3 regions of the Peribacillus sp. FSL E2-0218 genome follow, and region 1 is predicted to be linked to each of the others. Evidence: riboswitches for the same ligand, from Rfam matches in the RefSeq annotation. Region 1 holds a riboswitch; each other region holds the start of a gene.
The links. Region 1 has a riboswitch for cyclic di-AMP ahead of MHI53_RS01495 (cation:dicarboxylase symporter family transporter). Riboswitches for the same ligand answer to the same signal wherever they lie in the genome.
Positions count from the first base shown of each region.

Region 2: another riboswitch for cyclic di-AMP. It lies ahead of MHI53_RS14090 (hypothetical protein); the one in region 1 lies ahead of MHI53_RS01495 (cation:dicarboxylase symporter family transporter).
Region 3: another riboswitch for cyclic di-AMP. It lies ahead of MHI53_RS21390 (TrkH family potassium uptake protein); the one in region 1 lies ahead of MHI53_RS01495 (cation:dicarboxylase symporter family transporter).

Region 1 is NZ_CP150304.1:295,523-305,961, forward strand. Features, by position in the region: gene MHI53_RS01480 (YegS/Rv2252/BmrU family lipid kinase) at 1-36, shown strand, start outside; gene MHI53_RS01485 (hypothetical protein) at 153-815, shown strand; gene MHI53_RS01490 (efflux RND transporter periplasmic adaptor subunit) at 831-2,093, shown strand; cyclic di-AMP (ydaO/yuaA leader) riboswitch at 2,279-2,425, shown strand; gene MHI53_RS01495 (cation:dicarboxylase symporter family transporter) at 2,596-3,855, shown strand; gene MHI53_RS01500 (hypothetical protein) at 4,242-5,024, shown strand; gene MHI53_RS01505 (D-alanine--D-alanine ligase) at 5,216-6,298, shown strand; gene murF (UDP-N-acetylmuramoyl-tripeptide--D-alanyl-D-alanine ligase) at 6,454-7,836, shown strand; gene MHI53_RS01515 (PP2C family protein-serine/threonine phosphatase) at 7,969-9,072, opposite strand; gene MHI53_RS01520 (DEAD/DEAH box helicase) at 10,315-10,439, shown strand, end outside.
Region 2 is NZ_CP150304.1:2,938,406-2,948,844, forward strand. Features, by position in the region: gene kdpA (potassium-transporting ATPase subunit KdpA) at 1-1,506, opposite strand, end outside; gene MHI53_RS14090 (hypothetical protein) at 1,775-2,158, opposite strand; cyclic di-AMP (ydaO/yuaA leader) riboswitch at 2,551-2,691, opposite strand; gene MHI53_RS14095 (DUF2294 domain-containing protein) at 2,972-3,346, shown strand; gene MHI53_RS14100 (universal stress protein) at 3,498-5,855, opposite strand; gene MHI53_RS14105 (ABC transporter permease) at 6,636-7,385, opposite strand; gene MHI53_RS14110 (ATP-binding cassette domain-containing protein) at 7,386-8,147, opposite strand; gene MHI53_RS14115 (DUF1048 domain-containing protein) at 8,342-8,695, opposite strand; gene MHI53_RS14120 (PadR family transcriptional regulator) at 8,764-9,084, opposite strand; gene MHI53_RS14125 (GNAT family N-acetyltransferase) at 9,731-10,192, opposite strand; partial or broken gene MHI53_RS14130 (TetR/AcrR family transcriptional regulator) at 10,211-10,439, opposite strand, start outside.
Region 3 is NZ_CP150304.1:4,438,286-4,448,724, forward strand. Features, by position in the region: gene MHI53_RS21375 (TetR/AcrR family transcriptional regulator C-terminal domain-containing protein) at 1-158, shown strand, start outside; gene MHI53_RS21380 (MFS transporter) at 205-1,458, opposite strand; gene MHI53_RS21385 (hypothetical protein) at 1,677-1,868, opposite strand; cyclic di-AMP (ydaO/yuaA leader) riboswitch at 2,125-2,267, shown strand; gene MHI53_RS21390 (TrkH family potassium uptake protein) at 2,431-3,777, shown strand; gene MHI53_RS21395 (TrkA family potassium uptake protein) at 3,801-4,457, shown strand; gene MHI53_RS21400 (STAS domain-containing protein) at 4,645-5,478, opposite strand; gene MHI53_RS21405 (class I SAM-dependent methyltransferase) at 5,781-6,476, opposite strand; gene MHI53_RS21410 (PH domain-containing protein) at 6,795-7,199, opposite strand; gene MHI53_RS21415 (PadR family transcriptional regulator) at 7,415-7,744, shown strand; gene MHI53_RS21420 (pentapeptide repeat-containing protein) at 7,761-8,498, shown strand; gene galE (UDP-glucose 4-epimerase GalE) at 8,954-9,925, opposite strand; gene MHI53_RS21430 (CDP-glycerol glycerophosphotransferase family protein) at 10,016-10,439, opposite strand, start outside.

The DNA.
Region 1 (10,439 bases):
CTTGAACACCATTTATCGGTATTAACCCCAAGTTAGAGAAGAGCGGGGGTTAATTATGTGTTTTTTGTTTTAATGGTTCCTTATATCTGCAATTGTTTCCAAAATAAGATAAAATATTAGAAGAAAGATCAATTTTTGCAGGGGGAACACATATGGTTTACCAGGTAAGATTGTTAAAGGGCATTTTTGAGCCTGACAGGAGTCGTTATCAGCTGCAAAATGCTGAGGCGATCACTCGACTTGGAAGTAAATTGCTATTGTTATATTTTCTTAGTCTTATTGTATTTGCCATTGGTGGATATTTTGGGATTGGTTCCGAAACCTTTTCCAAGCAAATCACGACGATGAGTATGAATGAATTCGAAGCGGGTAAGCTGCTGATCATGGGCGGCAATATGATTGCCGGTCTCCTTTACCCTTCTTTATACATATTTTTAGCGTCTCTCTATTTTTGGATGATCGGGGATGTCCCATACATAAAAGTAGTAATCGTTCAAATGATCCTATTTTGCTTGCAGTTATTGGAAAAGGTTTTGCTGATTCCGATGTTCATATTGTTACATGTAGGAAACGACGGCAATCCCTTTTCACTCGGAGTCATAAGTCAGCATTTTCTCAGCAATGATTACTTTATACATGTTTTCAGTGAAATCACCATTTTTCAATTGCTGATCATATCCCTGCAATACTTCTATATAAAGGGATTTTCAGAACGAAATCATTATTTGATTTTTTTATTGGTTGCGCTATTCTATTTGGTCACATGGTTTGCCAAAGCCTTTTTGGCATACATACATGTGGGAGTATTTGTCTAAGGCGGGTGAAGGGGAATGAAAGGGAAATGGAAGATAACCGCGGTCTCCGTTGCGTCGATCGTTTTAATAACAGTTAACATATATCTTATTGAAAAGAAAGAAAGCAAAGTGGAACGAACCGTTTTCGTGGAAAACTGGTCAAAGGTAAAAAAAGATACCATTACGGATACCATTCAAACAAAGGCGATTGTGAAGCCTGCAGAAGTGCATGATATTTATTTCGATGCCAAGAAAAACGACTTCCGGAAATTCCTCGTAAAAGAAGGGGATGTGGTTACCGCTGGCACATCATTGTTTGAGTTTACGACAACGGAGCTTGATGCGCTTAAAGCGGATCTATCAGCGGAGAAAACGGCTGCTGAAGGAGAAATTTCAGGGATCGACCAATACATAGCGAAGCTGAGGGCCTATCAAGGGAATCTGGACCGGGATCCTGATAAAGCGGTCATTGATGATTCGGTAAAACAAAAGTTGAACATTGATATAACAACAAGCTCCTCGGACCTTATTAAAAGTAACATCGAGCAAGAAATGTACAAGCAAGAACTCGAAAAAAGCCGTTTGAACGAGAAAGTGAAGATGTTGAGTACCCAGTTAAGTTCAATCGAGACACAGACCAGCGCGGTCGAGACGACCAGTGAGGCTGACGGCATAGTTAAAAATATTAACAAAAACCTTAATAATCCCATCATATCCATAGCTTCTGCAAATATGGGAATTGAAGGGGATTTCTCTGAAAGTGAAATGAAAAAAGCCAAAGTGGGCATGACTATAAAGGCAAGCGTCCCCGATCTAAAAAAGGAATTAAAGGGGAAAATAAGCCGTATCCATTCGTATCCGGCAGAAGAGCCGACACTAACAAAAGATAACCGTTTTCCATTTCAAGCGATGATCGAAACGGAAGGTGAAGAAACTGAGCCGTTGTTGGTTGGATCCAAGGTAAACCTATCCGTCATAACCAATGAAAAGGCGGGTGTACCTTCTGTCCCTGTAGGAGCTGTTCAACAAACCAAAAAACCGCATGTCTACAAATTGACGAAAAAAGGCTATTTGGATAAACAATACGTGACATTGGGGCTTAAGGCTGAAGGAAAACAGGAACTTATAAAGGGACCTGCAGTAGGAGATGCCATCCTGATGGAACCGGAGAATGTGATGAAAAACCATTCTCATTTCATTACGCCCGTTCACTTCGAACAAGTGAAGATTAAAACCTACAAGACGTTCACCACTAGGGAAAAGGTAAGATATTTATTGCTCGGAGTCCTTGAAAAATAGCTAAAATCTTTGTGTGAAAAGAGTCTGAATAATATATCGGTATAACTATTTTAGATAAATCTAGAAAATAATTTTTTGTATAATCGGTCTACTATACTGAATTTTCAGACATTTTTAAAGATTTTTTATATGTTCGACAAGAATAAATATTTACAGATTAAAGTTTTTAGTATAATATTTTATTATAAGTTAATTCGCTTAATCTTATTCAAGAACGGGGGACCCAACTTTGTGGATTTAATCCGCTAGGGGTGAATTCAGAAATGAAAGGGCATTTGTGTTTCCAATTCCTAACCCGACAGCTAACCTCGTCAGCGTCTTTAAGGGAACATGTGTGAATATTCACGCCAATAAGAAATCGACACATGAAGTGTCTTTTTTTTCGGCGTAAAGATAGAGTTTTTCAAAAAAAGAAAAATTACTTTCTTTCTATTAGTATCTGTTTCCCTTACCGAGACAAACGTTTTTGCATCAAAGACTTTATAGAAGGTGAGGAAAGTACATGAAGAAAATTAAATTAAGTTTAGCAAGCCAGATCTTCATTGGTTTAATTCTAGGGATAATCGTTGGAGCCATTTTTTATGGTAATGCGACAGCTCAAAACTTTTTACAGCCATTCGGGGACATTTTCCTAAGAATGATCAAAATGATTGTTGTACCAATCATTGTGTCAAGCCTGATCGTTGCAGTTGCGGGCGTAGGTGATTTGAAAGCTGTAGGTAAATTGGGTGCTAAATCACTTTCATACTTTGTAGTGGTAACCCTTACAGCGATTGCTGTTGGTCTGATTTCAGCTAATATCATCCAGCCTGGTGCCGGTGTGAATATGAATAATCTGGAACAAACAGATATCTCCACATATGTTGATACAGCAGAAACGAAGCAGCATGAATCATTTGTGGACACGCTCGTTCACATTGTGCCGTCCAATCCAGTAAAAGCCATGGTAGAAGGCGATATGCTGGCAATCATCTTCTTCTCCGTATTGTTTGGACTAAGTATCGCGGCCATCGGTGAAAAAGGTAAACCAGTATTCCGTTTCTTCCAAGGTACAGCAGAAGGAATGTTCTACTTAACCAATATGGTCATGAAATTCGCTCCTATCGGGGTATTTGCCCTAATTGGTGTGACCATCTCCAAGTTCGGTTTGGAATCTTTAATTCCGTTAGGGAAGTTAGCGCTTTCTGTATATGGAACCATGATTTTCTTTGTTATCGTCGTTCTGGGGCTTATTGCAAAATTTGTAGGATTCAACATCTTTACGTTAATTAGACTTCTTAAAGCGGAATTGATTCTTGCGTTCTCTACTGCAAGTTCAGAAGCCGTTCTTCCGAAAATCATGGAAAAAATGGAGAAAGCGGGATGCCCGAAACATATTGCTACATTCGTTATCCCGACTGGATATTCATTCAACCTTGATGGCTCGACATTATATCAAGCATTGGCAGCTATCTTCATCGCTCAAATGTATGGAATTGATTTGAGTGTTTATGAGCAAGTTACGTTAATGCTTGTACTGATGATTACTTCCAAGGGTATTGCAGGCGTACCGGGTGTATCCTTCGTCGTTCTTTTAGCTACATTGGGAACCGTTGGTATTCCTGTCGAAGGTTTAGCGTTCATTGCCGGTATCGACCGTATTCTTGATATGGGACGTACGGTAGTCAATGTAATCGGTAATTCACTGGCTGCAATTGTCATCTCTAAATGGGAAGGTCAATTCAATCCTCCATCCGCCGAGGAATTAAAACAAGTTTCTTAATAACGAAAATCCAGAGTGAAGGTTCACTCTGGATTTTTTTTAATTTAAAACGCGGCTTCGTCTATTGACGGCTGCAAAGACACCCCTGTATCACATAGGGTCTCAAATGCTCCTGAAATCTTACCATCACACCAGGCGAATTTGGTCATTCCGGTTCAGAGTTGTTCTCCAGATTGCCTCGGCTCCATCCTTATCATGAGTACCCATTTTTTATCATGTGGATATTTAAATGTGCGGAGTTAGTTCATTATATAAAGGTGAAAGTGTAGTGCAAGCTTCCGTATTTAGTGAGGATGAATGAATATTCTCGGTTATATAACCTACGTCAAAACCAAAAAGTTTGTTAAAATAACAGTATTGATTGCAAGTTCGGAGGGGGTCTGGTTATGAAGAATGTTAGCGATGATATATTATATATGCATATGCAAGCTTCCCAACGGTTTGTCCTATTTAACGGACTCAACTTTCGGGAGTTTTCCTATTCACTGCCATTTGCCTTGGATTCCATCTTATTATTGAAACATCAATTCGATGGTGGGGAATACAATTTGAATGTGCTGCTTGAGAGTGCTTCGTCAGAGTCCATCGCCAAGCTTCTTAAAGAAAACGTCCGCTCATATGGTGATTTTTGCTGGGTCGACTTTGAAGAGGCGGAAGGGCTGAATGAGCTGGAAGGAAGGGAACTGGCGGAGCTTTTATATTTAGGTCATACCAAGACCCATTTGCAGCCTCCTTTTTTTCCTAAATTGAATAACCAACTTGCGTACCTTGCACAGGACGATGGATGGTTCAATAAGGTCTATTTTCGATCTCTTTCAACATTTTATATAATGTTGGGAAGTTTGATCCCCCTAAAGCTGGAGCTGCTGAAAGTAGAGCGGACGTGGCTCGGAGTCCGAAAGAAAAAAGAGTTGACGGCCATTCCTCTGGAAGTTATTTCCACCTTGATTCCGATACTTGCCGAGGGCATCGTTTTTTCGTTTCGAGATGCTAAATATTCAAGAGCGAAAATAGAAATTCCTGTATGGGTCGTAGGTGATTATTTAAACATGGACGAGATGCATGAGGACTTTTCAGACCGAAACGCTAAGAGTCCGGATGTCTTCATCACTTTCAGCAGAAAGGAAAAAATATGGGATTGTGTCATCAAAAATGATTCCTACAAGTGAAGATTCTCGATCTTTTCATTCTTTAGTAGTAAGACTTACTATCCCATGCATACAAGATAAGAGGGGATTCAGTGAACGGCAGCCCTTAGAAATGATTGGAAATGCATCGATGATGGAAGTTTCGCTTTTCCCGTTTTAGTGTAAAATGATACAATGAACATGGTTAAAAGAATATTGGAGGGTAATAACTCATGAAAACTAAACTTGGTTTGCTTTATGGTGGAAAATCTGCGGAGCATGATGTTTCAATGCAGACAGCTTTAGCGGTCATTAAAGCTCTCGATTTAGCAAAGTTTGATATATATCCGATTTACATAACAAAAGAAGGTTCATGGATAAATGGACCGAAATTGACGGCACCTGCCGAGAATGTCGCGGCTTTGACTTTCTTACCTGAAAAAACGACTTCCCCGCTGGCGCTGCAAGCACATTCAACTGATGAAAATAGTGAATCGACTGGATATGACGTCATTTTTCCATTGCTTCACGGTCCAAATGGAGAGGATGGCACGGTTCAAGGAATGTTGGAACTGCTGAATCTCCCTTATGTAGGGAATGGCGTATTAGCGTCGTCAGCTGGAATGGATAAGGTTATCATGAAAAACATCTTCGCCCAAGCTGGACTTCCTCAAGTGAAGTACACGTGGTTCATTCGCTCCGAATGGGAGGCCGATAAGGAAGCTGGCATTAAAAAGGTTGAAGATGAAATAGGGTACCCTTGCTTTGTTAAACCGGCGAACTTAGGTTCCAGTGTCGGCATCAGCAAATGTGATGATGCACAAAGCTTGGAAAAAGCGGTAGCTGAGGCTTTCCAATTCGACCGGAAGATCATCATTGAAGAAGGGGTCATTGCTCGGGAAGTGGAGTTTGGCATTCTCGGCAATGACGATCCGACTTGTTCGGTGGCAGGGGAAATCATCCCTAAAAAAGACTTCGCCTTCTATGATTACTCAGCAAAATACGAGGATGGCAATTCCGCAATGGTCATCCCGGCTGAGATAAGCGAAAGCGAATATGCTGCATTATCCGATATGGCAATAAGAGCCTTTAAGTCATTGGATTGCTCAGGGTTGGTCAGAGCTGATTTCTTCTTGACCAAAGATGGTGAAATTTATATTAATGAAGTGAATACGATGCCAGGATTCACTCCTTACAGCATGTTCCCATTACTGTGGAAGCATACGGGAGTCGACTATCCAGCGTTGATTGAAAAACTCGTGAAGCTTGCTTTGGAACGCCATCAAGAAAAACAGCAAATCAAATATACCGTCTAATCATCAGGTGATGTATAAGTTATCTCAACAAACCGTCAAATGGTCATTTTTTGATGGGTCCAAATTAGCAGGAGCCGGCAGTTAACTGGTTTCTGCTTCATTTGGTTAATGGATGGGAGATCGGTTAATGTTTCGAAGAATGTAGGAGGAACAAAATGATAAAGAGAACGTTAAAACAAGTGCATGAAATGGCAGCTGGATTGAATGATATCACTTCATTTCAATCCGTAGCAATTGAAGGGGTCACCATTGATTCAAGAAAAGTTAAAGAAGGATGCTTGTTCGTTCCGCTTAAGGGGGGGCAAGTTGACGGGCACCAGTATGTCAAGCAGGCTTTGGCGGAGGGAGCGGCAGCTTCTTTTTGGCAAAAGGATGTTCCGAATCCCCCTACCGATTTACCATTAATCATTGTCGAAAATACGGAAAAAGCACTTCAGGAATTAGCGCGTTCCTACCTTTCTCAGCTGAATATAAAGGTCGTCGGGATTACAGGAAGCAACGGGAAAACCACGACGAAGGATATGACGGCTGCCCTGCTTGCCACTACGTACAAAGTTCATAAAACGAACGGTAATTTCAATAATCACCTAGGCTTGCCACTAACGGTACTTTCGATTGAAGAGGATACCGAAGCGGCCGTTTTGGAGATGGGAATGAGCAGCCGCGGTGAAATCGAATTTTTGTCCAAAATGGCAAAACCTGATGTAGCCATCATTACCAATATCGGTGAATCGCACTTATTGGATTTGGGGTCACGTGAGGAAATTGCGAATGCAAAGCTGGAGATTGTCGAAGGCTTGGCGAAAGATGGCGTGCTGATCTATCACGGAGACGAACCGCTGCTTCGCAATCGGATCAAAAGGGATCTCCCTGATTTGAATGTAATATCTTTTGGCCGCACCGAACAAAATGATCTATTTCCACAGCTGATCACCCAAGGGACCGATAGCACCACATTTACCATCGCCTGTGATGAAAAGGAAGCTGAATACGAAATACCCGTTTTAGGTCATCATAATGTTCTTAATGCATTGGCAGCCATTTTGGTTGCGAAGGAGTTCGGTGTGGATGATTCCTCCATCCGAAAAGGCCTGTCAACCATTCAGTTAACGAATATGAGGATGGAATTGGTCGAGGGCGCAAAAGGGCAGAAAATCATCAATGATGCGTACAATGCGAGTCCGACTTCCGTTAAGGCCGCTGTCGAGCTGATCGAAGGTTTATCCGGTTTCGAGAAAAAAATCCTCGTTCTGGGAGACATGCTGGAGTTGGGACCGCAGGAGAAAGACTTTCATTTGAAAATTGGTGAATTGATTTCAAATGACCGGATTGATAAGATTTTCACCTATGGTCCTTTGGCCGAGTTTATTGGCAAGGGAGCAAGCGGAGCTTTTCCTGCAGAAAATGTTCGTTCCTTCCAAGATAAGCAGAAGCTTATTGAGGAGCTGAAAACATCGACGCAGGCAAATGACATCATCCTTGTGAAAGCGTCCAGGGGCATGAAGTTGGAGGAAGTCGTTCAGGCTTTACAGAAGTAAGGTTTTTTTAAACAGGTTGTTTTTATTTGATTCAATCAGGCTGCAGACCAACTCGATAATCATGGAGTTGATCTGCAGATTTTTTTGGTTCTCTCAATAAACGTTGCATACCTCTGCAGGCGCTCGTTTATCCTAAAAAAGTGTACCGGCAATGATGCTGATATCATCATCAATTTCGGAATGCCTCATTCTTGATAGCAAGAGCGCCTGTAGTAGGTCGTGTGTAGAAAGATGGGCGTTTTCAATGAATTCCTTCTCGATGCGTTCTGTCCGTTCAGCGGCGGAAGGACTAGGAGATTTAGAGAGGCCGTCTGAATAAATGATGAAGCGGCTTCCTGGTTCGTAATGAAATACTACTTTTGTTATCGGTGTTTCCTTAATGCAGCCTATAGGGCCAGCCCCTTCACTCAGTTTGAGAATGTAATTGGTGTCTGGGGCATGCAAAATGGCTGGGGGGTGTCCACAGTTCACATATTCAATGAATCTTTTCCTTGTATTCACGTATGTAATGAAGGCTGAAAAACAGGCATTGATTGTATCTTCCCAATGCATTCCCTGGAATAAACCCTTCATATGCTTTTTCAGTTCCCTGATTATGAGGATAGGATCCCGTATCCGTTTTATCAGCTCGGGTATCAAGGTTCGGATGGACATGTGTACAAGCGCTGTATGTATGCCTTTTCCGCACATATCGATCATGATGAAAGCGTATTTGCCGTCACTTACCTCGGTCCAGAAAAATAAATCGCCTAATAATTCAGTGGAAGGCTGGGAAAGGCCTTTGATCTCAATATGGTTATTTTGGATTGGTGTAGGTAAGCATAAATGTTGAAAGCCCCTTGCGATGCGCATGCTCCTTGCCGACTTCTGATTTATCTTTTCAAGTTCCTGTCCCTTCATTTTAAATGAGAACAGGTGCATGCTGATGTTTTGGAGTGAGTTTAACTTGATGTTGACTTCCACCGGGTCAGCAGGGACGGGGATGGTCAGATATAAGGTCTTTTTTGGTAACTCAGGAGGAACTCTCATTTTTTTCGTCCGTTTATAAATGAACAAAATCGGAATTTCAAGGGATTCGGCTAAGCTAAACAAGGCCGTTTGCTGCCAGGAATCTTTTGAAAGGTGCAATGGTAATACGAATAGTGTTTGCATGAGGTCCGTTGATTCCTGAAATAGATATCTTTGTTTCATTGGATTTTCCAAAAAAGTGACGTTCTTGTTCATTGTTTTTAACAATAGGCAAAACTCCTTGCATGCAGGTATATCTAATGAGTATATATTCATACAGCCTCCTTAAGTGTTATGTTTATAGGTCTATCATACTGTAATCCATAACGGTTTTTACCGTTTTTTCTTTTAAAATTGAAAAAATATACATTCATTGAGTTGGAATGCCTAGGTTTTTGGAAGGGGGAGATTGAGATGAGGAATTGGAGTTGGAGAAGCATGGTTCAAAATCAGGTTGAAACTATTTGTTCGAAATACATATCATATAGTAGGTAAAACCTTTCAGATAAGTATTGATTGTGCTTATTCAATAAAGAATCCTACACCTTGTATTGGGATATAGTAAGCGTGGGTCCTTTAAGAATCCTGTCGGTTCATTTTTCCAGAAGGAATTATGACATCATCTCCCCAAATGTGATACAGGGCGGGATTCGTATGGATGATTTGGACTTATCTTATTTTCGAAGTGATGAAAAGTTGTAGGGAACAGTGAATGGGTCGATATCCTTTATTGCATTAACAGTTTGAAAATGGTAATATGAAGTATGAGTTTAAATGTCTTATCATTGATGATTAGTTTAATTAATCAGGTTGAGGCAACAAAATTGTATGTTCTTACATGTTTCATGAGTTCATTCTTGAGATTATTTTAGATTAAATAGGCCGCGCGTCTGGTCATATATAAAAGCTGCATCTCTTGGCGGCTTTAGTAGCTAATAGGGAATCAAGCCGCATTTTAGCGCTTTTCCACTTCTGCAAATCCTCAACGCACCGGGCCTGTTTTGTATAAGAATCTTGGCTCTCGTCAAGTTTTGTTCATACAGTCTTTTTAAGTCTGTTGAATAAGGTGCAGCAGCCCTCACCTGAATAAAACGGTGAAACACCCGTTTATGCTACTTTTAATTTTCCATATTGAATTTAATTTTGGTTACATGTACTTTTAAAAAGATGTGCGTATGTTAAAAATAACTCTACACGTGCGCGAAGCTAAAAATGCCAGTGAATGCTCGTGCTGGTATATTTCCTTTTTAAAAAATCATATTGAGTTCATTTGAACTAAAAGGCAGACATACTTTTAGGTGATAATGATAAACTTTTGCATAAGAGATAAAGTAGAACATCCGTCATGATGATGAGGATTTGAACTAAACATCTGTGCATCATTCTTGAATGCACGTGTAAATTTACGATATAAAAAGGAGTACGAAAACATTGACATTGTTTAGCGAATTAGGATTAGATAGAACGTCTATGAAATCAATAGAAAAAATGGGATTTGAAGAAGCAAGCCCGATTCAATCCCAAACGATTCCTCTAGCACTTGAAGGTAAAGATATCATCGGTCAAGCGCAAACGGGAACAGGTAAAACGGCAGC
Region 2 (10,439 bases), 2.5 Mb from region 1:
TGCGACAGCGATTAGTGCAATCATGGAAAAGTAGCGGCCAAACAGCATGACCATTCCGGTGGATATATTCCAAAATGGAGTGTTATCCCCTAAACCTTCAAAACCGGAGCCATTATTGGCGGCTGAGGAGGTAAACTCATAAACAACCTGCGAAATTCCATGAAAACCCTGATTAGAAATAACCGAAGTGCCCATTTGTGTAGCTAAAGCAATGGCTGACGGAACTAAGATGAATAATGGATGCAAAAGGATGGCAATGGCTATTAGTTTCATTTCCCTGCCTTCAATTTTCTTCCCTAAAAACTCCGGCGTACGTCCAACCATCAATCCAGCAATGAAAACTGCCATTATTGCGTACATAAGGATATTGACCGTACCTACTCCATCACCGCCGAACACACAGTTCAACATCATTTCTGCCAATGGCACTAATCCGCCAAGCGGAGTAAGCGTATCATGCATATTATTGACCGTACCTGTCGTAGCAGCTGTCGTTACGGCTGTGAAAAGGGCACTCTGAGCGATTCCAAACCGAACCTCCTTGCCCTCCATACTTCCATTCTCTTGAGATATTCCCATTTTTTCTAATGATGGATTTCCATTTTGTTCACTGAAATACGTAACACCTAAAAACACAAGGAACATTAATCCCATTGCCGTAAAAAGAAACCACCCTAGTTTTTTGTTTTTTGCCATATACCCAAACGTTAAGGGGAGTGCTACAGGTATCAGGAACATAGATAGAATCTCTAAGATATTGGTGAAACCATTAGGATTCTCATAGGGATGTGCCGAGTTGACACCAAAGAATCCACCGCCATTTGTCCCTAAATGTTTAATCGACTCCAATGCCGCTACAGGTCCGCGTGCAATATTCTGTGTCGCATCTTCCAATGTAGTGGCAACGGCTGTGGGATCAAGGGTTTGCGGCACCCCTTGGGATACTAGGACAAGCCCGATTAAAATAGATAACGGCAGAAGCATCCTGGTGATGGAACGAATTAAATCCACATAAAAATTCCCCATACTGCGCTGCCCGGTCAGACCTCTGAAAAAGGCCATACAGAGCGAAAGGCCGGTAGCCGGTGTCGTGAACATCAAAAATATGATGACGACCATTTGCGATAAATAAGAAAGTCCCGATTCCCCGCTGTAGTGCTGCAAATTAGTATTGGTAAGGAAACTTGCAGCAGTATTGAATGCCAATAACGGATCCATATTGGCTATATTACTTGGATTACCTGGTAATACGCCTTGAAAGCGAAGGATCAAGTACGAACTAATAAACATGACCATATTACTCAAAAGTAGGGCCTTAGCATATTGCTGCCAGTTCATATCACCCGTATGGATACCAGATAGTTTAAAAATGCCCCGTTCTATTCCCCCAAACATTCGATCTTGTTTTGTTGTTTCAAGGGAATAAACATTAACTAAGTATTTCGCCAGCGGTATGGCAATAATAATAACGAGTGCCAATACCAGACCGATTTGAAAATAATCCATTTGCATTTCCTCCGTTTTGTAGCGATTAATATTTTTCCGGATAAATTAAAGCATGAACCAAGTACAACGAAAGTGCTCCAACAATAATGAATAAAAGCATGCTACTACTCTCCTTTTTTTTCGATAACTTTGTTACAAAAATGGAGAAATCCAAAAAACAGCAAGAATGAAAAAGTTGTAAGTGACACCGAAAAAAGATCCATCATCATCTCTCCTTCCAAGCGATGAATATATTAAACAATTAAAATGGCTCACCCCCTTAAAGTTATTAGGTTCCGCTTGTTAGCAGCCAGTCATAGCTGTAACCGTCTGGTTTACTGACGATGACAAAATCGGCTCCCATTTTTTTATATAGACTGGAATTTCGATGATGATGAGTGACAACAAACAGCCTAAAATGTTTGAGCCCTGAAAAAATCCTCACAAGATTGATTCCATCAAGTAGACAATTTGGGAACAAATAAATACAGCTATACCGGTTTGATTTATCAACCATTAATCCATCACAATCCTCCAGTTCTCTTGTCGGCATCAACCATTCTTCATCATAATCTACAATTTCCAAGTTACTTGTATCCGTGTGGGTGGCTCCTATACTTCCCTTTACAGATTTGTATAAATCCCCTTTTCCAACAATCAGCACTTTTCTCATGCAATCCACCTCATTAGTACTTTTTGTGACCTAGTTTCAAGCTGCATACTATCTGGGGAAGTGTAGCCTGCCAGTTGAAAACATAAAAAATAGACCAATGCTTACTTTTCCCCCATATATGCAGCCATGCAGGAGCTATCCATATCCGCGCGCAAATCAAAAATGATTCACGCACCGGTTATTGGATACGCTGCATTAGCAAACAAATATAATTGGAGAAAAAGTACTCATTGGTCTACTTAACGCCCAGTCAGCATGTGCTTTCTTTGCGTTCTGTCTTCCATGATCCTTTTTCATATGAAAATAGGCAAATTAAAAAGACCTACTTTATCATTCATGTTGCTCATTGCCGTTTTCACAACAAAAAAGCCCCATGATTAAGGCGGTCTCATGACCTCCTTCGCTTTAGCCGACGAAGTTAGCTGACGGGTAGGATGGCGAAAGAGTCTCTCATCCTTTCTGCATAAGCAGAATTAACCCCAAAAAATTGGTTCCTCCGTTCCTGATCACTCAGGACTAAGCCGTGTTTCAATTGTTGGTGTTGAATATGTTGTTATTCTAAGCTCGTTACCTGCCACTTGTAAATTGGCATTTTGGGGCGAATAAGACCAGTTTGCCCACTTATTCTATAATATTCTCATTTTTCCTAATGTTTCCTTATGATAACACTAATTTTCTCGTTTAAAAAAACTTATTTTCTTTATAAATCTTACTATTTCAAGTTAAGAATCATTTTTTCGAATGTTATTGACAAGACTCAGGCCGGACATTATGATAAGTTGCATAAATTGGGAGAAAAGCAGGGGAGACAATATGGTGAATTCCAAAAAGAAACTAGAGGCAGAAATAAGTGCAGCCTTTATAACATTTCAGCGAGAGCTTATGGGCCGAGGTCCTCAAGAAGCGAAAACATACATTGTACAGGATATGGTCATTACCCGTTTTAAGGGAGTGCTGACTGTGGAAGAAAAACACCTTGTTTCCCAAGATACCGGGCGGAGGCTAGTCAAAGAAATGAGGCAGGTGTTAAGGGAAATGTACAGTAAGGATTTTGAGGAGATCGTGAATCGGCTGACGAATTGCAACGTTCTTTCCAGCCATAGTGATATCAGCACGAAAACGGAGGAAAGACTGGAAGTGTTCATTGTAGATAGAGACCTTGAAAAATTCTTAGAATCCAAGGCATAATTTTGACCCTTCCTCTTCCGCAACACCCCAAATTACCAATTCAAACAAACCCAGAATGATAATCAACTGGGTTTGTTGTTAATACTATGTGTATTCCCACACAGGTTACATCCCTCCCTAATTAAGGAATTCGATTTCCGTAATTGCATTATTAAGGTTCTTTAAGTTTTTCAACCATTTCTGGTTTATGATCGGCAACCACCAATACATCCAAATGGCGAACCGCACGAAGCAATTTTTGTACAACCGATCCTTTCATGATTTCTTCCAGCCTTTTTCGGGCAGATTGTCCGATTATAACCTGAGTCGCATTTTTTTCATATAATCGTTTAACCACCTCCCCAACTACTTTTCGTCGATGATGCGTTTCATACATGTTGAAATCCCCCCCAAGCCGTTCCGTCAATATTTTTAGTTTTTCCAATGTTTTTTCCTCCTCCTCTTTTAGAGGCGAATGATCCTTAACGTAAGCGACGAACCAGTGTGCTTTTAACCGATAGGCAATACGGAAGCCCCGCCGAATTAAACGTTCACTATCCGGACGCAAATTAACACAAACAAAAATAACCTCCTGCTTTCTCCAAGGTCCCCTTAAGGTCCGCTTTCTTTCCCATGACTCAAGCCTTTCGTCCACATCATCAGCTACCTCACGTAAAGCTAATTCACGCAGAGCTATCAAATTGCCCGTTTTGAAAAAATTGCTTAGAGCTTGATCAATTTTATCTTTAGCATAAATATTCCCTTCCAGCATTCGTTGCTGCAAGCCAATTGGTGACATGTCAATAAGTTCAATCTCTTTTGCGATATGCAGGATATGATCCGGTACTGTTTCACGAACGCGGACTCCAGTAATTTGTTCGACACTATCGTTTAAGCTTTCCAGATGTTGAATGTTCATAGTGGATATAACGGAAATGCCCGCTTTCAAAATTGTTTCGACATCCTGGTGACGTTTTTTATACATACTTCCAGGTACGTTTGTATGAGCCAATTCGTCAACAAGAACAACCTCAGGTTTCCTTTTTAAAATCGCGTCTGTATCCATTTCTTCCAGCACTACATTTTTATATTGTATTTTCCTTCTCGGAATTAGTTCTAATGTGCCGATTTGTTCAAACGTATCCTCTCTTCCATGCGTTTCAAGAAACCCAATTACAATATCTATCCCCTTCCTTTTTAGTTCGTTTGCCTCACGGAGCATCGTATAAGTTTTGCCAACACCTGGCGCAGCCCCGATATACACGTTCAATTGCCCCTGGCGGATCTTATCAATATGATCTATTACCTCTTCATTTGACAGGCGGCGATATGGATTCCGATTATGTTCATTCCACTTGGCCGGGATCACCCTTTCACCATTTTTCCCCGTTCGGTCAGCGACGATAAAAACATCAATATTTCGGCTTTTTTGAAGTATCTTATTAATGATCGATCCGTGAATGATTTCCTCCCAACGGCTTCGTTTCGATTGACCCATTACGATTCTTGTAACATTTTTCTCAGTTGCATAATCTACTATTTCCCCAGCTACATCCTCTCCTGCAAGGGGACGTTCTTCAAATTCCCCACCTATTTTATGTACCAGCTTTTTAATAGATCTCCTGAAGGTTCCCTCCTCCTTTGACAATTTCTTAATGGGAGAATAAAGACACACCACAAATAACTCCCCGCCCAGGCGTTTTGCCATTTGTTGCCCGCGCCGTATGAGAATGGATCCATTCCAATGGTATTGGACGGAAACAAGGACTCGCTCAGAAGCACCAGATGGCCCTATCAATCCTTGTTGTTCACGGTAATCATCTAATTCGTCATTAACCTCTCCGGCTAAAAAACGGAGGGAAAGCTCCCGTAATACGGCCAAATTGTCTCGTCTGAATAATTTCCCCCTTTTTCCTTTCGCTTCTTTTTTTTGTTCGATTAAGTCATCATGAAGGCGATTAAGAATTTGTTCCGGGGTAACGTCCAGAAGCTTCACCTCGTCTGCCATTGCAAGCGTATTATCTGGAACACACTGGTCCACTTGAACCCTCACTCCCAAAAGCTTTTCAGCTACCTCCTTCACACCCTCCAATTCATAGATGTTAATCGTTGTGATGACACTTATGTTGTAGCTCATTAACGTTAGCACATCATCTAATCTAGTCTTATTTGAGGCATCTGGACGGTTGCGATGGGCCAAGGCGTCCACAAGAACAACTTCAGCATTCCGTTCAATGATGGAATCAATATCCAAATCTTGTTTAAGGATCCCCCCCTCCATCCACTCAATGGGTGCAATTCTTTCTAACGCCCCTATTTGTTCAATGGTTCTGGGGCGATCGGATGCACTTACTGTCCCTACTACTACATCAATCGCCTTTCTCTTTAATGCATTTCCTTCCAATAGCATATGATAAGTCTTCCCAGATCCGGACACTGCCCCCAGAATGATTTTCAAGCGGCCACGGTGAACTTTATGAATGGATTGTAAAAATTCTTCTGGTGATTTTCTGCGAAACTTCTCTCCCATTTTTTTTCGCTCCTTTTCCTTCAAACTATGTGAAAAAAAAGCTTTACCACCTTTCATTCTCAGAACCTTCCAATACATCATTTCATTTTTTAGTGCAGAACACTACAATGTTGGTGCAGTATCCGCCATACAGGAATACCTCCAGAAGACCGCCCTGCACCTACAGGCCCTTTGTTACTTAAGAGCCCGACCGTTTCTATTTGCATCATTTTCGTTCACACGAATAAATGGTAAAAAAAAAAGACCTCGGTTCCTTTTATTCCATGTGAACACAAGTGCATCATTACTCTAACCCAAATAAGAAAATAGATTCATGAATGTTATCTCGTCTTACTAACAAAGCAAGGATAAAGTCCCATAGGTATACTAAGCGCCCAGCAAGCGAAATTGCTCCTTTCTCATTTACCAAGGTGAAAATTCAACTGACAGCTGGCACTATTTCCGTCTATTCTACGTTTACCAAGGCTAGTTGTAAATCCATGTATTGAAAAATTTGATTTTGCTGGATTCCCCTTTTTTTCATATGCATATAACCACTTCCATTCGTTGCACAAGCAAAAATAGAGAACCTGTTAGATTTATAGCCTTCTCGCAGAGAATTTAGGAAATTGCTATTATATCGAAAAAACCATGGATTACATTTTAGCGAAAATGTAATCCATGGATACTAATGTTAACAATGCAGTTTGGCCGCCATGAAAGCAGCCTTCCAGATGATAGCACGTGCATGTAACACAAATGCCATTGTTTTGTAAGTCGGATCGTTTCTTTATGGTTCACTTACCCTACCTGACGTTTAAACACTATACTGGCGAAGAAATAAGCGACGACCATGGTGCCGACGCACCAGGCAATCGCGATCCAGATTCCGTTACCAACAGATCCTTCATACAAAAGGGCACGTATCGAATTCACGATTGATGTCACGGGCTGGTTCTCAGCGAACGCACGGACAATTTTCGGCATGGTTTCGGTGGGGACAAAAGCCGAACTGATAAACGGGAGGAAAATCAGCGGGTACGAGTAGGCTGTAGCCCCTTCCATGGACCCCGCTGTCAGTCCGGGAATGATCGCCAGCCATGTCAGCGCCAATGTAAACAGCCCGAGTATCCCGGCTACCGCGAGCCAATCGAGAATTCCGGCGTTGGACCGGAAGCCCATCAAGAGTGCAACGAGGATGACCACCACGATGGTAAGCGCATTGGAAACAAGCGAGGTCAACACGTGTGCCCACAATATTGACGAGCGCTTTATGGGCATGGTAAGGAAACGCGCCATCAGCCCGCTCTTTACATCCGTAAACAGACGCACGGAAGTGTAAGCGACGCCTGAGGCGATGGCCATCAGCAAGATTCCCGGCAATAGATAATTGACATAGTTATCCGTGCCGGCCTTAATGGCGCCGCCAAATACATAGACAAATAGCAGCATCATCATGATCGGCGTAATTGCGACCGTGATGATCGTATCCGGGCTGCGCATGATGTTACGCATTAAACGCCCTAGCAATACCCCTGTTTTACGTTTCATTTACATCTCCTCCTTTTTGCCGATGATTGCGAGGAAAATTTCCTCCAATGTCGGCTGCTTCTCGATATACTCCACTTTCGCTGGCGGGAACATCTCTTTGAGTTCGGTAAGGGTGCCGATCGAGATGATTTTTCCGCCATGAAGGATGGCGATGCGATCGGCCAATTGTTCGGCTTCCTCCAGATATTGGGTCGTGAGTAAGATGGTCGTGCCGCCGCCAGCAAGCTCCTTGACAGTATCCCAGACTTCTATACGCGCTTCGGGGTCAAGCCCTGTCGTCGGTTCGTCGAGGAAAATGACTGCAGGCGTCCCGATCAGGCTCATGGCAATGTCAAGCCGGCGCTTCATCCCGCCGGAATATTTGTCCGTGCGGCGGTTGGCCGCATCAGTCAGGCTGAATCTTGCAAGCAAATCGTCGGCGACAAGGGCAGGATTGGAAATCCCCCGCAATTTGGCTATCATCATCAGGTTTTCCCGCCCTGTGAGCATACCGTCTAAAGCTGAGAACTGTCCTGTCAGGCTGATGCTTTGGCGAACATGATCCGGTTGACGCTGGACATCATGACCGCAAATATCTACTTCGCCGCCATCGCCCTTCAATAGTGTCGAGAGAATATTGACCGTCGTCGTCTTGCCCGCTCCATTTGAGCCCAGCAATGCGAAAATTTCGCCACGCTGCACCTCAAGGTCGACCCCCTTTAAGACTTCCTTGCCTTTAAAGGATTTTTTTAGCCCTTTTACAGAAATCACTGCATGTTCCATACTTTTTCCTCCTTATAATCAGCTCGGCAAGACCGCCAGCGATATCCGTAATCATCCGTAACGCGTCTTGCGGAGCTAGTTTGCCTATGTTCCTCTATTTAGTGTGACTGATAATCTGTATGACTTACTACTGATTGAAAATATAACTGAATAGCATAGGCAATACACATTCTCAATCAGCTATTCAGTCCATATCATTTATTAAATTTATTTTTTCCCAATCGATTAACGATAGTCGCATTTAAATCTTCACGATATTTGGCGACATAGGTTTTAGCGTTTGCCACTAGTTCGTCGGCAAAGGACGCCACGTCATCCCCTGTTATTTCCAAGACTTGCCTGCCTTCCGCTGCACCAGCTTCGAACAAATCGATTAATTCATACTGCATGCGAAGCATATCCATCCCGTTACCAGCTGAGAAATTCCACATGTAGGCTTGAATTTTCTTAAACACAAACTGGTAATCCTCCGGAAGGGCATCGACCCGCGCCATCATCACCTTGTATTCTCTTTTATCACCAATCATTTTTTTGAACATTTCCATCATGTTATTTTTCCTCCTATTTTATAAAGCTGAACAAAACACCTTAATATCGTACGGAATACTATATGAAGCTAAATTGACTTTAAGACGTTGATTTTTGAGGAAACAAAAGCCCATTTTTCCCAAAACAATTCAAGTTCCTCGCGGCCGGCATCATTAAGTGAATAAAACTTGCGGGGCGGTCCCATATCTGACGGTTTCTTTTCTATGTTCACCAGTTTTTTCTTTTCTAAGCGAACGAGGATGGTGTAGACCGTCCCTTCCACGACTTCAGTGAACCCAAGCTCGTTGAGGCGGCGGGTAATCTCGTAGCCATAAGTTTCGTGGCGGCTGATGATTTCGAGCACGCAGCCTTCCAGCGACCCCTTCAGCATTTCAGTTAAATTTTCCATGTTCAGAGCCTCCTCTACTTAGTCTGACTTATATTAAGTATAACTCAGTACCGAGGAAAATTTTTCACTGTATAGCTTTTCTAATGATATGCTATTCAGTAATGAGTATACATGTGCATGGTAAAATCGATTTATTTGCAGCCTAACGATTCAGTCGCGTTGGTATCTAGTGTGACTTACTACATGTATATCGTATCACTCAGTAGATGCACTGTCAACACGATACTCTGATTATTTTTTTACGGGCTATCTCCATTGTATACAGCTTTTTTGGGGGACCTTTTACTTCCTCTTTTGTTTTTTCCATGATTACATCGCCATTCATTACCACATAGCAGCTGTAAATATAGGTTTCCAGGTCGCTGATGTGAGGTCTTCACGTACTCGAATGACCAATTCCTTCCGAAAAAAATTTTACACGAATATCGGTTTTTGTACTATCCTGTCCTCGATAGCTGTTTAAAAGGCAACGCATCCGTTAGCTCAAGCAGAAGAGCCTCCTTCATTTATTAAGAAGGTTCCCCCCATACATACCATGCATTCTAATGTTTTAATGTTTCAGTCACTATCGGAAAAGTTTTTTGGTTGTTTTATTTATCATAGCTACGTTGAATCCTTTCTATACACCCAATGCTTGACAATATCGTCACAACTGTTTATGCACAAATTCCCTGTATTTTGTAAAATCTTGGTTTTGATAAAACTGCTTTGCCACACTGTTCCCTGACCAATAATCCAATTCCAATACATCTATTCCCTTCTCGATGGCAATTTCTTCTATCCGTTTCATAAGGCTTGACCCATATCCCTTATTCCTTTGCGTATCGACTATGCTGATTTGATGTACATAAACGGACTTATAAGCTTTTTTAAATGGATTTTCGGGATATTCCCTTGTCTCTATCCATGCATAGCCTACCGCTTCGCCATCATCTTCCACCAGCAGGAAAATGAAACGTTCGTTTTGAAAGAGGCTTTTGAAACCAGCCTTCACATTCTCATGATTATATTCCTTAAAATGGGCAGGATATAAATTCGAGTGTAAACCGTGCACATATTCATTTAATTTAGCCACCAATTGGAAGTCCTTCGTTTGACTTATTTTCATAACAATCCCCTCACCTATTTATATATTTCTTTTGAGTAACTCGCCTACTTGCTTGGCCACAGATTCCATATCACCATCAATTTCTTCCAACACATAAGATTCCATTACACCCATGACAGCTGTTCCTAAATATTTCAAACGATATTTTTATTGATATTCTGGTTCAAAGCTGCATTTGCATTAAGCTTTTTATCCACCTCACCCATGATGAATGACAATATTTTTTTTCGAAATGATAAGGGGCCAT
Region 3 (10,439 bases), 1.0 Mb from region 1:
CATTTCGAACATATATGCACGCCTTTTTGACATCGGCGATTTTAGGGGTGATCCAGGAATGGCTGGAAAATTGCGAGGAACAGCCAGTGGAGGAAATGGCAAAGATACATTTTCAAATCTTGAATTTCATCAGCCAATTACGCACATTCATTAAATGAAATGGATATAAGGCATGTTCACCGCATGCCTTTTCGGAAAGGTCGCTTACACCTTTTTCTCCGCCATTCCCCCTTCACTGGAATAATACCTGCTTTTCACTGGCTTCATACTGAGTACACATAATAAAATCGAAAACGCAAGAAGCATCACGGAACCTGCAATCACGACGAACCGAATCGAAAGGAAATGGGCAGAAGCACCGACAATCACTGTTGTCATAATGATCAATAATGCTTCCAACAAACCGAACATGCTGCCCACCCTCCCCATGATGTCCGCCGGGATATTATTCTGATAAAAAGTTTGAAAGCCAGTATTAGCAAAAGCCAATGAAAAGGCAATAAGGAAAAATCCCGTGGCCGCGATTGAAAACGAAGTCGACACGGCATAAATCATATAACCGATCGAAACACATACGGAACCCAGGCCAATCAGATAGGATATCCGCACTTTACTGATGAATAATGCATTTATGATTGCTCCGGCAATGATACCCGCCCCGGCGATGCTTACGAGGAATCCGTAATCGCTGTCCGACAAAGAAAGCACGCTTTTGGCAAATGCTGCTTCTTGGGAGTCCATGGCCGTTTCCATTACGACCATGCAGCTGAACAAGAAATATATGAGCATCACATATGAGGCTTTCCGGCTGTAATCGAGGACGATGCCCCAATCCTTTTTCACGATGGCCCAGGATAGGTGGCGATCGATAAGGCTAAAGGAATCATCCTTTTCAAGATCTGGCATGAATAGCGTGATCACGCCTGATAATACTAAGGCTAGAGCATTGATATAGATGGCAGCGACGGGGGTGCCGATTATGAAAAGGAGACCCGCTATCGCTGGTCCAATCAAAAAAGCCCCTGAATCGATCAAGCTTCGCAATGAGTTGAATCGTTTTCTTTGTTCGATTGGTATTAATTTTGTTATATACGTCCTTGATGTTGTACCAAACACGGCCTCTGCCATATTGATCACCAATACGAGCGAATAGATCGCCCAAATGGAGGAAGTCAATGCCAGCAAAGCGATGAATGTCGCCCGGAATAGATCAAGTGTGACCATCATATTCCGCTTATTTCTCCGATCGATGACGCTGCCAGCCCAAACATTGGTCAACAATACCGCCAACGGTTTCACCATATATAAACCAGCGACTGCTAAGGGAGACTTGGTCAAATCAAGAACGATTAAATTGAGGGCGATGAAATACACCCATGCGCCGAAGTTCGAAATCCCGATTCCGCACAATAAAATGGAAGGATACTTCCATGATGACATTACATGTTTGAATCTCATCTATTCCCCACCCCTGGTTGTCATGCCCGGCTGAATGGCCTCCCTATCCGGTATTACAACGAAGTCCTTTTTCCCTAAATTTTAACATTATCCATTCCGACATGTAAATGATTCCAACGCAAAAAAACCCATTGATCGGCAATGAGTTTGAAAGCGAAACAAGATATGGATTTTTCGGCTCGTTCAAGTTATATTGCCGCAGAAGAAATGGACGATTTTCACCTTTGGGAAAAGAATTTTAACAAAGGATTCTTTTTCTTGTCGGTTATTCTTAATTCATTCATGATGATTTGATCCTCATGATCGGCTATCCATTTCCTTAGTGCATCTTTATCCTGGCATTGTGTTAAGTATGTCTGGCCGCCCTTGCCTGTAGCATTGATAACATATCGATTGAACGTCTTCTCCATAATTGCCTTGCCCGCCTTCTTTGTAAAGTGTGTTTGATTTTATTTAGGATTTCCCCAAAATAACGATTATATATATTGTCTGAATTTTATTTTTTGAATGAATCGAACCTATCATAATGTGCTAACTAATATTTGTCAATACGTTTTCAAAATGTAAATGAAATGTTAATTTTCAGTTTTGTTAAAGAAATATTTTTTTACAATTTAGGGGTTTACAACTGCTAAATGATGGGAGTAGAATACGTTTTATCCATTTAATATAATTCGGCCAAAACTCAAAGGATTTGAGTACGGAGGACCCAATCATTTGGGGTTAATTCTGCCTTGCAGAAGGGATGAGATCAGCTCTTTCGCCATCCTACCCGTCAGCTAACTTCGTCGGCTAAAGCGAAGGAGGTCATAAGACCGCCTAATTCGGAAGCTTTTTTGCACGTTATTTGTGTCAAATTAGCCGTTCGAGGTTTTTCGCAGGTCTTTTTATTATGCTCTAAAAGCTTCGGAATGAAAGATTGATGGTTCATATATTCATATAATGTTACACATTACATTATCATAGGCAGGGATGATCAATTTGATAAAAGCAAAAAATTTATTGGATCCGCCAAAAATACTTGTACTCGGGTTTGGCATCCTGATACTGATCGGGTCCTATTTATTGACCTTGCCGATTTCCACTGAAAGCGGGCATGGTCTTTCTTTTCTGGATGCTCTTTTCACCGCAACATCCGCTACTTGTGTAACAGGGCTTGTCGTAGTGGATACGGGATCGACTTTCACCACTTTTGGCGAGTTGGTCATCTTGACACTGATTCAAATAGGCGGCTTAGGATTCATGTCATTTGCGACGTTTTTCTTTTTCCTTTTAGGCAAGAAAATTTCCTTAAAAGGCAGGTTACTTTTGCAGGAGTCCTTAAATAATCTATCCATGGCAGGTGTAGTCAGGTTAGTGAGACGACTTTTGATTTTCACCGCCATCATTGAAGGCATGGGCGCCCTTATCTTATCGATTCGCTTCTCATTTGACATGCCAATCGGCAAAGCGATTTATTATGGGGTTTTTCATTCCATATCGAATTTCAATAATGCCGGCTTTGATTTAATGGGGGAATTCAGGAGTTTAACCCCCTATGTATCGGATCCATTCATAACCCTTACGGTCGTCTTCCTCATCACGTTTGGCGGAATAGGTTTCATCGTGATGAATGAACTATACGAATATCGTGATATCCAGCGTTTATCCGTACATACGAAGGTCGTTCTAACGACAAGCTTGATCCTTACGATTGCCGGCGCAATTTTAATCTTTATATTCGAGTTCGGCAACGCCAAAACATTGCAGCCTTTATCCTTGATGGGTAAAACGCTATCGTCTTTATTTCAGTCGGTTTCACCAAGGACGGCAGGCTCTAATACGTTGGATATTCCTGATTTGACTCAGCCTACCTTGCTGCTCATCATTTTCTTGATGTTCGTTGGGGCTTCTCCCGGATCGACTGGCGGCGGGATTAAAACAACTACATTGGCGACGCTTATCGGAACGGTTTGGTCACAGATTAAAGGAAAGGATGATGTGGTCTTATTCCGTCACCGTATTGTGAGTGAAACGATTTTCAAAGCATTATCCGTTTCATTCATTGGCGTATTCATGGTTTCAAGCATCTCCATTCTGCTGGCCATCACGGAAAGCGGAAGTGACTTCTTGATGATTTTGTTCGAAGCCACTTCAGCATTCGCCACCGTGGGACTTTCAATGGGCTTGACCCCAGAATTATCACCGCTTGGCCGGATGCTCATCATTTTTACGATGTTTGCAGGCCGTGTGGGCCCTTTGACTTTGGCCTTTGCTATCGCCATGCGGCGCAAACCAGATCCGTTCCGTCGGCCAAAAGGGAAAATCATGATTGGTTAATCATAAAAGGAGGCGTGTAGAAGATGGGCAAACGACAATATGCCGTAATCGGATTAGGCAGATTCGGAACCAGTGTGGCACATAGATTATATACGGCCGGCCAAGAGGTTTTGGGGATTGATATCAATGAGGAAAGTGTCGAGAATGCGGAATTGAGCGTTACCCATGCAGTCATTGCGGATACAACCGAAGCAGAGACATTGAAATCGATCGGAATCCGTAATTTCGATTGTGTCATCGTAGCCATCGGAAATGACATGCAATCGAGCATTTTAACTACCTTGCTTTTAAAAGAGCTTGGGGTCAAAAAAGTCATTGCCAAAGCCCTTAATAAAAATCACGGCCAGGTGCTCTCGAAAATCGGTGCCGACTGGGTCATCTATCCTGAGAGGGATATGGGGGAACGGGTCGCGAATCAGCTTCTCTCCCCTAACATGCTGAACTATATAGAGCTCTCTAAAGAATACAATATCGAGGAAATCATCCTCCCCATGAGCATGAAGGGAAAAAGCCTCAGAGAGCTCGATTTACGTGCAACATATAATATCAGCGTCATTGCCATCGTCAGTAATGGAGAAATCATCATAGCACCATCACCGGATCAGGATATTCATGAAAAAGATATGCTTCTAGTCGTTGGCAATAAAGAAGATCTAGCCGTCTTTGCCAATATTGAATGATCCACTGACTGTTTATGTCATGGAATCCATGAGGAATGATAGCTTTCACCCTCTATTATTGTTTCCCATCTTGCGCGTATCTATCAAATGTGGTTTCAGTATTAACATCCTATCATTCAAAAAGACCGCCATTTGGCGGCACTCCGAAGTTTCTTTAAAAGCTAGCATCCCCGCGCTTATGTATGTATCATTTTATCGTATGGATCGCTTGGGCTAAAGTCGATTTGACCGTCACCTTTTCAAAAGGCAGTTGAAGCTTGACTGCTTTCATCGCTATTTCCGGCCTAAGTCCTGAAAGGGTCGTATGGATGCCGATGAGATGCAAGGATTCGATCAATTGTGACAGCTGATGTGCGGATGCACCATCTATGGAATGGACGCCTGATAAATCAAGGAACAGTCTTGAGACATTTTTTTCGGCACACTGTTGTAACGTGGTCTCTAGCAAGGACATGCCCCTCGCTGTGTCGATATCACCAATCAGCGGGAGTAACGCTGTATGATCATTAAGAGAAATGATGGGCGAGCTCAATTCATCGATCATTTGCTGCTGGGCTTTCATGATTTTGTTGGCATATCTATGGTTTGCCTCAGTGAACCTTTCCATCACTTCACTGAACACCCTAACCACGATCTTATACCAGGAGTTGATTTCCGCTTGGGTATATTCCTCTTCATGCAATGCCGCAAACTGCTCGATATAATCCAAATATTGTTTTTGTGTCCGGAAAAATTCCCTCAATATGTAATAGATGGGCGTATTTAAATGTTCCTCATCCTGACCGATATCTTCAATCCATTCGTCTAGCTCATTAAAGAACTGGCTTTCTTCTAACGTGAAGATTTGAAAGAAATGTAAATGAAATTGATAGTTTTGCTGCTTCAGTTTTTCGATAACTTGGGGATCAGGAGAACTGTATACCCCCGCCGTATCGTTTTTATTCAAGGTTGCATACCAATCTTCAGTCAGTTGCTTTGCTTTATTTAATAAAAAGGAATATAGTTCTCTATTTCTATGCATAAACGTCTCCACCTATTTATTTATTATAAGAACTCATTTCAATTGGTCTCAAGTCTGCTGGTACCGCGAGTTGGCAGTCCTCTTCCCCTATACCTTCCCTGCTGTTTTTGAAACCATACAACTACTGATTTTTTCGAAAAAAGGATGAACATTGAAATTTTTTCTATTGTTTGGGACATTATTCGTTCGCATCAATTCATTTTAATAGTTTACCATTTTTATTTTTAGTTAACAAATCCACTTGCACTCAAAAAAAGGATCTGCTCCCAGATCCCGCTTTCGCAGCCATTTCTTTTAGAACATCACCTTTTCATGAACAAACCCGTCCAGAGGCCTTGCATTCCAAATGCTTCATCCGTTTTCTTCATTTTACGTATTTCCGCAACTTCGAAATCCTTGAAAATGGTCCTAAGCTTTTCTTCCGTAAAGCCCAATCCTCCCATAAGGCTTCGTTGCCTATAAACCTCCCAATCCGAAATGGCGGCACCACCCAATTCGCCGCCTTCTACAAAACAGGTAATCGAATAGGCCCCTTTAGGTTTTAGCGCTTTCTTGACCATCTCCAGATATTTCAGCCTTCGGTGCGGGGCTATATGGTGAAAACAGCCAGAATCATACACGATATCATATTTTCCTTCCACGATCTCGATGTCGAATAGGTTCCTTTGAATGAAGTTCACATGCACATCCTTTTCTGCCGCTCGTTCCATCCCCCATTTCAGGGCTTCTTGTGACAAGTCCACCGCATCGACGGAACAGCCCCTTTCAGCCAGGTAAATGGCATTTCTTCCAGGGCCGCAGCCTAGCTCAAGAACCTGCCCTGGACCAAGCAGACCCTCATCAAAATACGTTACTAGATTTTCATCAGGAAGGTTTTCGAAAAAAGGGATTCCCTTTTCACGATCTTCGTAAAAACCATTCCAAAATGCAGTTGGCTCCCGTAAAAGCGAGTCGAGCATATTCAATATATCTTCATAGTTTGTAATCGTCTCAGACAACTTCAGCTCTCCTCCCGGTTAACTCCATATTTTTTTTTGATATGGATGCAGCGTACGGTCCTTCCAAGCTTCCAAAGTCATCCTTTCGAATTCTTCATCAAACTCCATCAGGGCTTGGAAATAAACCGCTCCGTGTGCGGGTGGTGCATGAGGCAAACAGGTGGAAATCCAAAAGCGGTTTTTATCTGCATTCCCTTTTCTTCGAGCATCCTCCATATCAACCCTAACGACCTGCAGGGCGACATGCTGATGGAGGTTCACTTCTTCCGTTTTCCATAACCCTAACCAGCTTTTCCCCTTGGATCAATCCGTTCACGATTACCTCTTCAGACTGGTTCGTATAGAAGGATTCCGCTTCAACAATTCTTCAATGAACATTTCACGATGCAAGGGGGAAATGAGAATGTACTGATGGGGGCCATAGGATATTTTTATACGATCCAGTGAAAGCGCCGGTGACGATAACGGATTGAACGACCTATCAATCGCCTGGATATCATCGATGGATATCGTCTTCCGGATGAATGCCGACCGAACGAGCAAGGTCTTATCCTCAATGACATAATACGTTGTGAACCAAATCCATAGCAGTAAACAGATGATGGGAATGGCCGCCCATAGACTGGAAAAATCTTCAGCCATGACCACCGGTGAAAGAATGGCCAGGAAGATCCCGAGAAAAACGACGTACATCCACCAATCCTTTTTTGATGGGTATTTCATGAACTTCACTCCTCTGAAATCAAATGCAAGTTAGCCTTCATTTTTAAATTAGGTATCTTTTTCCAATTATAGTATTTTTCCTAATAATTTTCACCTATCAATACATCTCCTTTCCATTAATTTGTAAGCGTCCCATCATGCAGGATTGCCTTTTGCGCAAAGTACCTTGACTGTCATAGTAATATGCTATAGGATATACAAAAGGAGGTGAGGATTTGATTCAACGCAAACTTTCCTCAGACCTGCTTCGCGGACATGTGGATACAATGATTCTAAAACTCCTGCAAAGTGGCGATAAGTATGGTTACGAGATCAGCAAACTGATATATGTGAGTTCAAATGAGCAATATGAAATAAAGGAAGCAACGATGTATTCCAGCTTAAAACGTCTGGAAAAAGACGGATGCATCCTCTCTTATTGGGGAGACGCCACCCAAGGCGGCAGAAGGAAATATTATAAAATCACTCCTCTCGGGGAAGACACATATCGGCAAAATAAAAATGACTGGGAGCAGGCTAAGCGAATCCTTGAAAGCCTGCTGTAAGAAAGGATGAGTAAATGTGATTGAAAAACTGCATGCACATGTTCATGGCATTTTCGCACCGTATCAAAACGCCAGAACGGCTAAAGAGTTGGAAGAAGAACTGCTGCAAAACCTGCTCGAAAAATATAATGATCATAAAAGGAAGGGCGCAAGCGAAGATGAGGCGTATGAGTTAACCGTTGACTCCATAGGTGAGGTATCGGAGCTCGTCGATGCCCTCAACCTTCAATATAATGAGCTTGAAGAGGCGATAAAGATGGATTATTCTAAACAACGCTTATTGGATTCCGACTTTCGCTCCGTTTCCGTCCATGATGGAAAATTCAATTCCTGCGATTTAAGCCGCTCTGATTTCAGCCATTCCGATCTGACAGGCAGTACATTCAAAGGCAGTAACTTAAGTCATTGCATCTTTGAAAACGTCAACTTAACAAGTACCTTATTTAAAAGTGCCAATTTAAAAGGCGTCACCTTCAAAAACAATACTTATAATAAAACCCATTTTAAAGGCTGCAACCTATCGGGGCTCATTTTTGATGGCGAATCATTCAACCAAACCATTTTCGAGGGCTCTTCATTGAAAAAAGCATCATTTCGCGATGCCACTCTCATCAGTGTTCAATTCAGAATGTCCGATTTAAAGAAAATCGACTTTACTGGAGCCTCCATGGACAAACTTACTTACAACTTTTTATACGGGGCAAAGGTTGATCTTAGCGGGGCAACCATCATTGGAAGGAGCGATTTACAATGACTTTACCGATTGCGATTGTCGTATCCACCTCAATCATTTGCGTGACCGTGTTTCTGACTGCGGTCGTGTTAAAAGGGATGAGCATGGGTGACTGATTGATTATACCCCTGTACCAGGACTTGAATCTTCTTGGCACAGGGGTTTTACGATTTGAGAGATTTCAGGAGACATCATGTTCTTCATCGCTTCGATAAATAACCAATCGTAAGGGAGAGTACCCAAATGTGTTGTTTTGACCAAGGAAAAACAACATCATCGCGAGGGCGGCTACATGAACGATCATTCCCTTCCATATAGCTAAAATGCCGTAAGATCGGGCAAGCCGGAAGCCCGGGAGGCTCACGGACCGTCTCTGGAAAGCTAAGAGCCTGGAGTGGAAAGGAACGGACAAAAGACAAAACCTCAAATCTAAAAGCAAAAGGGTTTCGGAATGCGATCCGAAACCCTTTAATCGTTTAGTTCACTTGGGATTTATGCCATTTCCACGCACTTTCAATGATTTCTTCCAAATCTATGGCTGCTTTCCAGCCTAGGTCTTCATATATTTTAGCAGCGGAAGCGACGAGTCGGGCTGGGTCTCCAGGGCGGCGGTCTGCATATTCAATGTTCGGTTTCACGCCTGTGACTTTTTCGCATGTGTCGATCACATCTTTAACCGAAAACCCTTTTCCGTTCCCCAGGTTATAGGTGGCCGTATTCTTTTTTCCCGACAAAAGAGCTTGAAGCGCAATAATATGGGCTTTAGCTAAATCGGTTACATGAATATAGTCGCGAATGCATGTACCATCCTGTGTATCATAGTCCGTACCAAACACGGAAATCTTCTCACGCTGACCTAATAAATGCTGCAGAATGATCGGAATCAGATGTGTTTCCGGATCATGGCTCTCACCGATTTCCGCCGATTCATGGGCCCCGGCTGCATTGAAATATCGCAAAACAACATAGCGCAGGCCATATGCTTGTGCAAAGTCCCCCAAGATTTGCTCCACCATCAATTTCGAGCGGCCGTATGGGTTGATGGGATCAGTTGGCTGATCCTCATCGATCATATCTACATTTGGTATCCCATAAGTAGCGGCAGTGGATGAAAAAATGAAATTCTTCACATCATGCTTGAGCATGGTATGCAATAATGTAAGGGTTGCCCCCACATTATTTTCATAGTATTTATATGGGTCTTGAACCGATTCTCCCACCAAGCTATTGGCTGCAAAATGCATGACCGCTTCTATGGGATATGTATTGAATATTTCATTCAATACCGTTTCGTCCCCTAAATTCCCTTCCACCAAAATGGCCTTCGAATCAACCAATGAACGGAAACCTGTTGAAAGATTATCGAGGATGACAACCTCTTTTTCATTTACTAATTCCTTTACAAGATGACTTCCGATATAACCTGCACCGCCAACGACCAAAATCACATTACATTTCCCCTTTCGAACTGCCTTCTTTGCACTTACATCTGGTTAGGATTTATCTGCCTGAATTGGCGAGAAGTACCTGCTTATATTTTATAGGCATTTCTTGAAGGTTTCCATGGCTAATTCATTATATTGGTGATAATCAAATTTTTCCATTCCGGAATCCGCATCATTAGCCATCATCGATAACCCTTTTTCAAGTCCACTTATGCTATTTTCAACAAGCACTCCATATTTACCGTTTTCCAGAACGGTACGGTTCGCGACTATATCTGTAGCCAGGATCTTCATCCCTAACGTCATTGCCTCGAGTAAAACCATAGGCTGGCCTTCATAATGTGATGACAGAACGAAGCAATCACATTTTTCCATGAATGAAAAGGGATTTTCGAGCTGACCTAATAGATGGATCGAATGATTCAGCCCCAGTTCATCAATGATGAACTGTAAATCTCCCCTTAAAGGACCTTGACCTAAAATATACAGCTTGCTGTTTTTGTGCTTCTCATGGAAA